Priestia megaterium: one gene and its partner. The protein of the gene in region 2 interacts with the protein of the main gene of each other region in a pairwise test. Links are inferred from orthologs where the notes say so. Each region holds a gene or a part of one and is shown on either strand. Other genes may lie near its edges.

Evidence for each region.
Region 1: the proteins of pknB (region 2) and LIS78_RS20515 interact in binary tests that used the Bacillus subtilis proteins (3 or more experiments, as listed by UniProt). The link is inferred for Priestia megaterium from one-to-one orthologs.

What each region holds. Positions count from the first base shown.
Region 1 is NZ_CP085442.1:3,940,838-3,945,670, forward strand. What follows is about bases 1,904-4,826. They hold LIS78_RS20515 (serine/threonine protein kinase), read right to left. Parts: upstream 3,821-4,826; coding sequence 2,987-3,820; downstream 1,904-2,986. Other genes in these bases: LIS78_RS20505 (phosphatase PAP2 family protein), read right to left, coding at 1,904-1,994; LIS78_RS20510 (sporulation protein), read right to left, coding at 2,230-3,000; LIS78_RS20520 (hypothetical protein), read right to left, coding at 3,827-4,081; LIS78_RS20525 (DUF2515 family protein), read left to right, coding at 4,199-4,826. Also shown: deoD (purine-nucleoside phosphorylase), read right to left, coding at 1-399; LIS78_RS20495 (hypothetical protein), read left to right, coding at 594-746; LIS78_RS20500 (hypothetical protein), read right to left, coding at 798-1,121; more of LIS78_RS20505, read right to left, coding at 1,368-1,903; more of LIS78_RS20525, read left to right, coding at 4,827-4,833.
Region 2 is NZ_CP085442.1:4,137,089-4,141,990, reverse strand. Bases 1,949-4,902 are described here. They hold pknB (Stk1 family PASTA domain-containing Ser/Thr kinase), read left to right. Parts: upstream 1,949-2,379; coding sequence 2,380-4,425; downstream 4,426-4,902. Other genes in these bases: rsgA (ribosome small subunit-dependent GTPase A), read left to right, coding at 4,439-4,902; LIS78_RS21475 (Stp1/IreP family PP2C-type Ser/Thr phosphatase), read left to right, coding at 1,949-2,374. Outside these bases: 16S rRNA (cytosine(967)-C(5))-methyltransferase RsmB, read left to right, coding at 1-532; dual-specificity RNA methyltransferase RlmN, read left to right, coding at 535-1,626; more of LIS78_RS21475, read left to right, coding at 1,631-1,948. UniProt on the Bacillus subtilis protein: Protein kinase that is responsible for triggering spore germination in response to muropeptides, signaling bacteria to exit dormancy.

The DNA of each region.
Region 1 (4,833 bases), 190 kb from region 2 along the record:
TAAATCAAAGTTAGCTGTCGGTGCATAGTCAATAGGACCAAATTTAACGCGGTTCATTTGTGAATCACTTGACGAAGACATGGCTAAAATAACGTCACGTACTTTTACATCTTTTTGAATTGCTCCGCATGTACCAACGCGAATTAGGTTTTGAACACCATATTCATTCATTAGTTCATTTACATAAATAGCAATTGATGGTACACCCATTCCTGTTCCTTGAACAGAAACGCGCTTTCCTTTATATGTTCCTGTAAATCCAAGCATACCGCGCACTTCGTTATAGCAAGTTACATCTTCTAAAAATGTTTCTGCAATGTATTTTGCACGAAGTGGATCACCTGGAAGTAAAATCGTTTCTGCAATATCACCTTGTTTTGCCCCAATATGTACGCTCATTTCGTACCTCCTATATGTAAAAAATCTTACGCTTTCACTATACCATATTGTATCCCTTGCATGTCTATTTACTTCTAACATTATGCGTCAAAAATAAAAAGACATACTGCCCAAAAAATGGCGTAGTATGTCTTTTTATATAAGGGTACGCTAATAGCGCAAGGGATTTACTAACGTTAGCTGAGGTGATATGTATGGGAAAAAAACATCGCAACCGAATTAATTCGCCTAAAAAGAATAATCATATTCCAAAAGAAGCAATTATAGCAGAACATGAAGCCCATGGAGATGAATATTCAGCAACAAACCGAAAAAATGGCCCTGGCCATCATACTCGTGATTACTAAGGGTTAACATATAAATAAAAAGCGGCCAGATAGGTCGCTTTTACCTTATGTTTAACGTACGTGCAGGCGGTTCACTTTTTGCCAGCCGTCTGTCCATAGCTTGTAGTAATACTTTCCTCGAGTACCTTCATCAATTAACAAAATATCGCCTGTGCTAATAAACCTCGCATCACAATCTTTTGGCAAATTATCAGCAATATTAAACATCTGAAATACTTGTGTTGCTGCGTCTTGATGATCGAATGCTGTAATCGTTAGACGATGGACAGGCTTATATCCGCGCTTTTCGCCTTTTTCTTCTGTTTGCATAATGGTTACATCATATTCTGTGCTAATATTAAATTGTTTTTTTATTGTGGTCCACACACTCAACATTCTTCCCTCCACCCAAAAGCAAGTATTTACTCTTTTACGTCATGTATTCTTATATAATTAGTGATAAAATCCGAAAATCCTTTATCGAATCAAAACGTTTTTTGTCGAAATTACTAGTTTTTTCTTATTAAACATGTACATAAAATATTTGTTTCCCATTTTATCATTAGTTGTTTTTGAATGGATGAATCAATAGGCCTACTTAAACAAAATGAAATATTAACGAAAAAAATGTAACCATTGCTCCTATTTTTGGTTATATAGGCGCTTAGAAAGGAGGTAGACCACTAAAGACCAAGCAAGTCCTAAACAATATCCTGCTAGTATATCCGTTAAAAAGTGTACGCCTAAATACAAACGGCTAAATCCAATTAATAAAATAACAATAGCAATTACGCATGCAGCTGCCGTTTTAATAGCCCTGCTTCTTGTATACATCCATATTAACAAAAGTACTCCGCTGTAAAACGCCATTGAGTTCATGGCATGTCCGCTCGGAAAACTATAGTGAGAGGCGGGAACGACTTGACTCCAATCAGGTCTTGGTCTTGCAAAAATCTCCTTCAATCCCCAATTTAAAGCGCGAACTCCCCAAAAAACGAGCGTGATATATATAGCGAGCAATCCTTTTCGTTTATAAAGAAGAAATACTATAATCGCAAACCATATTGGCGCAGTGACATACCAAGATCCTACGGTTGTTATAAATATGATGATGGGTGTTAACGTGTCCGTCCTCCATCCTTCAATAGTATGAAGTACATTAAAGTCAAGCTGTTTCACCCAAGGTGTATTAAACGTAAATAAAATGAGTAAAAAGAAAGCTAAAAGCGATACAATAAATAGAGAATATTTTGTAGTGCGATTTACCATTTTTTATTTCCTCCAACCTATTAAAAGAAAAAGCATGTAGCGTTCTACATGCTTTACTTATTCACACGTTTTGGCTGAATATAGTCTTCTGGCCTAGGAGCTTGATGAACGACAAATTCAGCCGAAAATTCCTCTTTTGCATTTATTTTTTTCGTTTGCTTTGATTGCGGCATATACCTCTCTCCTTTCTTTTTACTGTCTTTAATATACGAAAAATAAAGGAGAGCTATGCACGTTAGCTATAGCGTGAAATAATACTGGTTAATATATTTTTTAACTGAGGAATTTCTTTTTCAGAAACATGAACATGAACGAGCGACTCATCTGCATCCAGCATTTCAGATAGAAAGCCGCCAAACCCTCTGGCACGTCGATCTACTTCTATAAATAAATCGTAGTCATGTAAGCCGCTCGGCTGCACGATGATTTCAATTTCATCTACTTTCCCAGCATACACTCCACCGCTTGGAACAAATTCAAATTCTTGAACAAAAGGAAGTCTTTTTCTCATCCGGCGAGGAGCTTCTTCGCACTCGACTTGGCGCAAGCGAAAGCCAAGCTGTTCCATAGCTTCAATTGTGCTTGTTACCATAAGGTTAGGAAGCACTTTTACATGATCAATATCTGACGGATCAACGGCATCTTTAATATCAAGGCTCGTTGCTACCCAAACCCGGGTTCTTCCTAATGTAACAGGCGTATCATCAGGCAGCTGAAAGGTAAAAGGAATAGACTTCGTTTCAGATGGTTGAATCGTGAACGGGTCATTAATCTTAAACGTATTAAGCTCAATATCCTGCTTGTATTTTTTATCGTCTCTTTCTTTTACATAGGTTGTAAATAGACGCAGATAGATGCTGTCAATTTTCTGCTCAACATTTCCTCCGTACACTTCAACAATCCCTTCAATCTTTTCACCAGCACGAAATTCATCATTGACAAGCTTAGCATCTACACGCGCTGCACCAATTCCAATGCGGGCTAACGCTTTATTAAATAGCGCCATACTTTCCCCTCCCTGAGTTCTTACTATTTATATAGTCATAAATATCTTTTTGTAAACTTTTAATGCTTTCATACGATTCATCTGCTCTCAGCATTTTTTGAATGATGGTCTTAATAGGTGTCGACAAACTTAGCTCTTGTTCCCAGCTTCTTTCTTGTTTTTCCGTAGGCTCATAACCAGAGTATAATAAAAATAAAAGAAAATGACCAAGTGCATAGATATCGCTTGCAGCAGATGTTCTTCTCATAAACTGCTGCTCTTCTACCAGGCTGCTTGTTTCTTCATAATCTCCTAAAAATCTAGAAAGACCGAAGTCGATAATATGAATGGTTCCTTCAACATCAATAATATTTGGAATACGAAGGTCACGGTGAACAATTCCTTGCTCATGAATAACGGAAACTACTTCTAGAATATCAAGTAAAATGTCAAGCGCTTTTTCTTCCGTATATACGCACTTCTCTTCAAAAATTAAATCTTCAAACGTTTTTCCTTGAATCAACTCCATCACTAGGAAACATCCTTCATCGGTTTCCACAGCTTCATACAGTGAAGGAATTTGAGGATGATTTAATTGAGACAGCAGTTTCGCTTCATAATGATAAGACTTCAGCCCCTGAGACGTGCGCTGCTTCGTTTTACGGAGCTGCTTTACTACTACCTTTTTTTGTTGCACAATGTCATTAGCAACATATGTTATACCATAGCTTCCCATTCCCAGTACATCTATGATTTCATAGCGTTCACAAATGACTTTTCCTTTTTTAAAAGTACGGTCAACTAGCCAGCGATGAAGATGTTTAAACATTCGTTTTTTCATTCCAAATCAACTTGAGAAAAAGCTTGAGAAGAAGCTTCCACTTTTACGTTTGCGCTTGTAGTGGTGGTGGCCATATTTTGAATGACTGTGGCTGTCATAATATTTGCTTCGTTTATAATCGCTACTGCTGCTATGGTGACGAGGACGTCTGTAATGATGATCGCTGCTGCTGTAGTGACGAGGACGTCGATAGTGTCGATCGCTGCTGCTGTAGCGTCGATGTTTAGATCCAGTTAATGATTCAAAAATTTTTCTGAACATAAAGAAAACCTCTTTTCTTAACATTTGTTACCCTTTATACGTACGAAATGTTATAAAGGTTTCAAAAAGTCCCTTACCCTTTTTTTATATAGTTAAACGTTTCAAAGGAGGCTTAACATGACTTCTACTGACACAAATCCCCTCATTAGATTGGCGGATGTTCTTCGCCTGCAGCAGATGATGCAGCTCAAACCTCCTGCTACCCTCCCGCTGTCTTTTATCGGAGAAGACGTAAAATTGATTAAAGAGATTCGAAAAAAAGTAAAAAAAGCTAATCAAAACAATGTTACACGTACCCAAGCTTATTTAGACTATTATCAAAAACACCCCGAAATTCACTGGGCTTTTTTAGCACACTTGGTTTCACGAAACGGCGGCTATTACATGACAGATCTCTCCACTACCTTAATAAAATCCCTGCTTTCTCCAGAAAAACAGCACGCGTACTTCTTGTTTTTAGAACATTCCAATTCCGCCATTTTTCATGATGCTTACGCTCAGCTGTTACTCTATGAAAAAAGCAAAGAGCAAAACAGCAATCTGTTTCATTTACTCCCAGCTTTTCACATATCTTCTTTTATGAAAGCTGTTTGGAATGACTTTTGGCAGCATAGAAACAAAACGCTCTTATCAATAGCCCTGATTGTGAACGAACAGTATCATATCGAAAAAAATGTTCTCTTTAAAAAAGAGTTTCAGCGGGATGTTCTTCACTCTTGGCAGTTTCACACTCAAAACTTTCTCGGTATGAC
Region 2 (4,902 bases):
AGAGCAGCTTAAAAACAGTGGTAAAGTTATTTCCTTGGACATTCATGACCATAAAGTAAAGCTGATTGCCCAGCAGGCAGAGCGTCTGCATCTTACCAATATTGAGCCGACAGTTCAAGACAGCCGCAAAGCGGGCGAACAGTTTGATAAAGAAATGTTTGACCGCATCTTAGTAGATGCCCCGTGCTCAGGTTTTGGTGTAATGAGACGAAAACCTGATTTGAAATATACAAAAACTGAGCAAGATGTAAAGCAGCTGGCGCGTATTCAACAAGATATTTTAAATGCGGTTGCGTCTTTATTAAAAAAAGGTGGGACCCTTGTATATAGTACATGTACAATTGACCGGGATGAAAATGGGGATGTTGTAGCAGCATTTTTAGCAGATCATGCTGATTTTCAAAAAGATGAAACACTTGCTGCACGGATGCCGCAAAAGCTTAAACAAAACGTAAAACATGGTGAAATTCAATTGCTGCCAGATGCACAAAGTGATGGATTTTATATTGCATGTTTACAGAAGAAGGTGTAAAAATGGAAGAAGTAGCTAAAAGAAAAGCAAAAGCAGAAGAAAAACCGCAAAAACCATCTATTTATTCATTAGAAATGCACGACCTAGAAAATTGGTTAGTGGAACACGGAGATAAGAAGTTCCGTGCTAAACAAATTTTTGACTGGTTATATGTTAAACGCGTAACGGACTTTGACGATATGTCAAACTTATCTAAAGGATTACGTGAACAATTAAAAGACAAATTTGCATTAACGACATTAAAAACAGTTGTTCAGCAAACGTCTGGGGACGGCACGATGAAGTTTTTATTCGAACTCCATGACGGTTATACGATTGAAACAGTGCTTATGCGTCATGAATACGGAAATTCTGTCTGCGTAACGACTCAAGTTGGCTGTCGCATCGGCTGTACGTTTTGTGCGTCTACTCTTGGAGGTTTAAAGCGTAATTTAGAAGCTGGAGAAATCGTAGCGCAAGTAGTAAAAGTACAAAAAGCTCTAGATGAACAAGGAGAACGCGTGAGCTCTGTCGTAATTATGGGTATTGGGGAGCCGTTTGATAACTATGATGAAATGATGCGCTTCTTAAAAACAATTAACAGTGATGATGGATTAAATATTGGTGCACGTCATATCACAGTATCGACAAGTGGGATCATTCCGAAAATCTATAAGTTTGCTGATGAAAAAATGCAAATCAATTTTGCGATTTCACTTCACGCTCCAAACAATGACATCCGCTCACGCTTAATGCCGATTAACCGTGCGTACAAACTTCCTGATTTGATGGAAGCCATTAAATATTATACGGATAAAACGGGAAGACGTATTAGCTTTGAGTATGGTCTATTCGGAGGAGTAAACGATCAAGTAGAGCATGCCGAGGAATTAGCGGATTTGATTAAAGACGTTAAATGTCACGTGAACTTGATTCCGGTAAACTACGTGCCTGAGCGTGATTATGTTCGTACACCGCGTGAACAGATTTTTGCATTTGAACGTACGCTTAAAAAGCGTGGCGTTAACGTGACTATTCGACGTGAGCAAGGTCATGATATCGATGCAGCTTGTGGCCAATTACGTGCGAAGGAGCGTAAAGAAGAGACGAGGTGATTGTATGGCAACTGTCTTCATGACAGACCGAGGGAGAGTTAGACAACACAATGAAGATAACGGAGGGGTATTTTTGAACCAACACAATCAGCTGCTTGCAATTGTGGCTGATGGTATGGGAGGTCATCGAGCTGGCGACGTCGCCAGTGAGATGGCGGTTCAAAAATTGCAAATAGCGTGGGAAGAAGCGGACAAAGTAACGTCTCCTGATGAGGCGACGCAGTGGATTCGTACGCATGTTTCGCAAATTAATCAAGATATTTATCAGTATGCTCAGGAGCATGAAGAGTGTAAAGGCATGGGTACAACAGTTGTGCTTGCTTTATGCGCCGATACGTTTTGTGCGATTGGTAATATAGGAGACAGCAGGTGCTATATTTCAAATGAATATGGATTTCAACAAGTAACAGAAGATCATTCTCTTGTGAATGAACTTGTAAAAAATGGTCAAATCACAAAAGAAGATGCTGAGCATCATCCACGAAAAAATATCTTATTGCGAGCACTAGGTACCGAAGAAAATGTTAGTTTAGATGTAAAAACAATTGAAGTGGAAAAAGAAGATCGATTATTATTATGTTCAGATGGACTGACAAATAAGGTAACGGAACAAAAGCTGAACGAAACGTTATCAACAAGTTCATCACTTCACGAAAAGGGTACGAGCCTGATTCAATTAGCAAATGAGCTTGGTGGAGAAGACAATATTACACTTGCAATTGTGGACTTTACATCTGAAAGTGGGTGAGAGTGTTGCTAATAGGTAGACGGCTAAACGACCGTTATAAGGTATTGCAAGTAATTGGTGGAGGCGGAATGGCAAACGTCTATTTAGGTCGCGACATGATTTTGGATCGTGATGTAGCAATTAAAGTGCTTCGTTTAGACTTTGCAAGTGACGATGCGTTTATAAAGCGTTTCCATCGAGAAGCACAATCTGCTACGAGTATTGCTCATCCTAATATTGTCAGCATTTATGATGTTGGAGAAGAAGAAGATATTTACTATATCATCATGGAATATGTACCGGGTATGACATTAAAGCAATACATTCTGCAAGAATCACCACTATCTCTTGATAAAGCCATACATATTATGACGCAGATTACATCAGCTATTGCCCATGCTCATCAGTACGGAATTATTCACCGGGATATTAAGCCTCAAAATATTTTAATTGATCATGATGATACCATTAAAGTTACTGACTTCGGCATTGCCGTAGCACTAAGTTCTACAACCATTACGCATACTAATTCTGTTTTGGGCTCTGTTCATTATTTATCTCCTGAACAGGCAAGGGGAGGGCTTGCGAATAAGCGTTCTGATATTTATTCGCTTGGCATCGTCCTATTTGAATTGCTAACGGGTCGAGTCCCTTTTTCTGGGGAATCGGCTGTGTCAATTGCATTAAAACATTTACAGACAGAAACACCTTCTCCAAAAAGATGGAATCCATCTATCCCTCAAAGCGTGGAGAATGTTGTATTAAAAGCAACAACTAAAGATCCATTTTACCGATACAGTTCAGTCGAAGAACTCGAAGCGGATTTACAGTCTGCTGTTCATCCAAATCGTTATAATGAACAAAGGTTTACGGTGCCTGATGATGAAGAAGTGACAAAAGCCATTCCAGTTATTAAGGAGGATTTTGTTGAATCCGAAGAAACGCACGTACCTGTGAGAAAACCACCTCACTTAGAGCGCGAAGAACAAGAGGAAGAAGAGTTAAAGCCTAAGAAAAAAAAGAAGAAAAAGAAAAAAGGCAAAAGCAAGCTGATTGTAACGCTTGTTTTAATTTTTTTGCTGCTTGCAGCTGCTAGCGTAGCCGCCGTTACGTTTATTCCAGCTTTATTACTGCCAAAAGACGTAAAGGTTCCTGATTTACATAATCAAGATTATGAATCAGCAGTAACCGATTTAGTTTCTTTAGGCTTTAAAGTGAAGAATCCTAAAGATATATCCGATAATGAGGTGGAAGAAGGCGACGTGGTTAAAACGATGCCAGAAGCAGGAGACGTTATCAAAGAAGGATCTAACGTCATTATTTATCGAAGTACAGGAAAGAAAAAAGAAGCATTTAACCGGTACATTGGAAGAAGCTTTACGGAAGTAAAAAGTCTGTTAGAAAAGCAGAATTATAAAGATATCCAATCTATCGAAGTTGAAAGCACAGAACCAAAAGGCAATATTACAGATCAGACGCCTAAAGAAACCGAACAAGTCGTGCCGGAAGATACAACGGTTACGCTATGGGTAAGTAAGGGTCCGCCGAAGATTACATTAAAGGATTTCTCGGGCTGGACGGAAAAAAGCGTAAAAGATTATGCATCAGATGAAGATATTGAAGTGGACGTAAAAACAGCGTATTCCGACACTGTTGAAAAAGGTCTTGTGATGTCTCAAAAGCCTGCAGCGGAGCAGAGTATCGAGCAAGGTGATAAGCTTACGATTACGGTCTCAATGGGGAAAGAGCCAAAAGCTCCTCAAACGGTGTCAGTGGATGTTGCCATTCCGTATAAAGAAGAGGCTGACACCGAAGCAAGCACGGAACAAGGCGACGGAACGGAAACAGGCGATGCCACTGAAACAGAAGAGGAAAAGCCAAAGCCGCAAAAAGTACAAATTTATATCGAAGATGCAGATAACGATATGTCCGTTCCTGCTAAAGAACTAACGATTACTGAAACAACAAAAGAATCGTTCGATGTCTTAGTCGATGAAAATGAAAAAGCGTCTTATAAAATTGTCCGAGACGGGGAAGTTATTGAAGAAAAAGACGTTGAATATCCAGAGTGATAGGAGTGAGGTTATGCCAGAAGGAAGAATTATTAAATCCCTTAGCGGATTTTATTATGTTCTTCATGACGGACAAGTAACGCAATGTCGAGGACGAGGTGTTTTTCGTAAAAAGAAGGTAACGCCTTTAGTCGGTGACAATGTAGTATTTCAGGCAGAAAATAAGCTTGAAGGATATATACTTGAAATTAAAGAACGTAAAAATGAATTAGTTCGTCCCCCTATTTCAAATGTTGATCAGGCGCTGCTTGTTTTTTCAGCGATTGAACCTGATTTTAGCACAATGCTTCTTGACCGATTTTTAGTGTTAGTGGAGTCTAATCATATTGAACCTATTATTTGTATTTCAAAAGTAGATCTTTTATCACAGCAGCAAAAACAAGAAATCGAGCAATATGCCGAAGAATATCGTAAAATAGGATATGAGGTCATTTTAACGTCGACAGTCACAGAAAAAGGCATGGAACAAATTCAGCC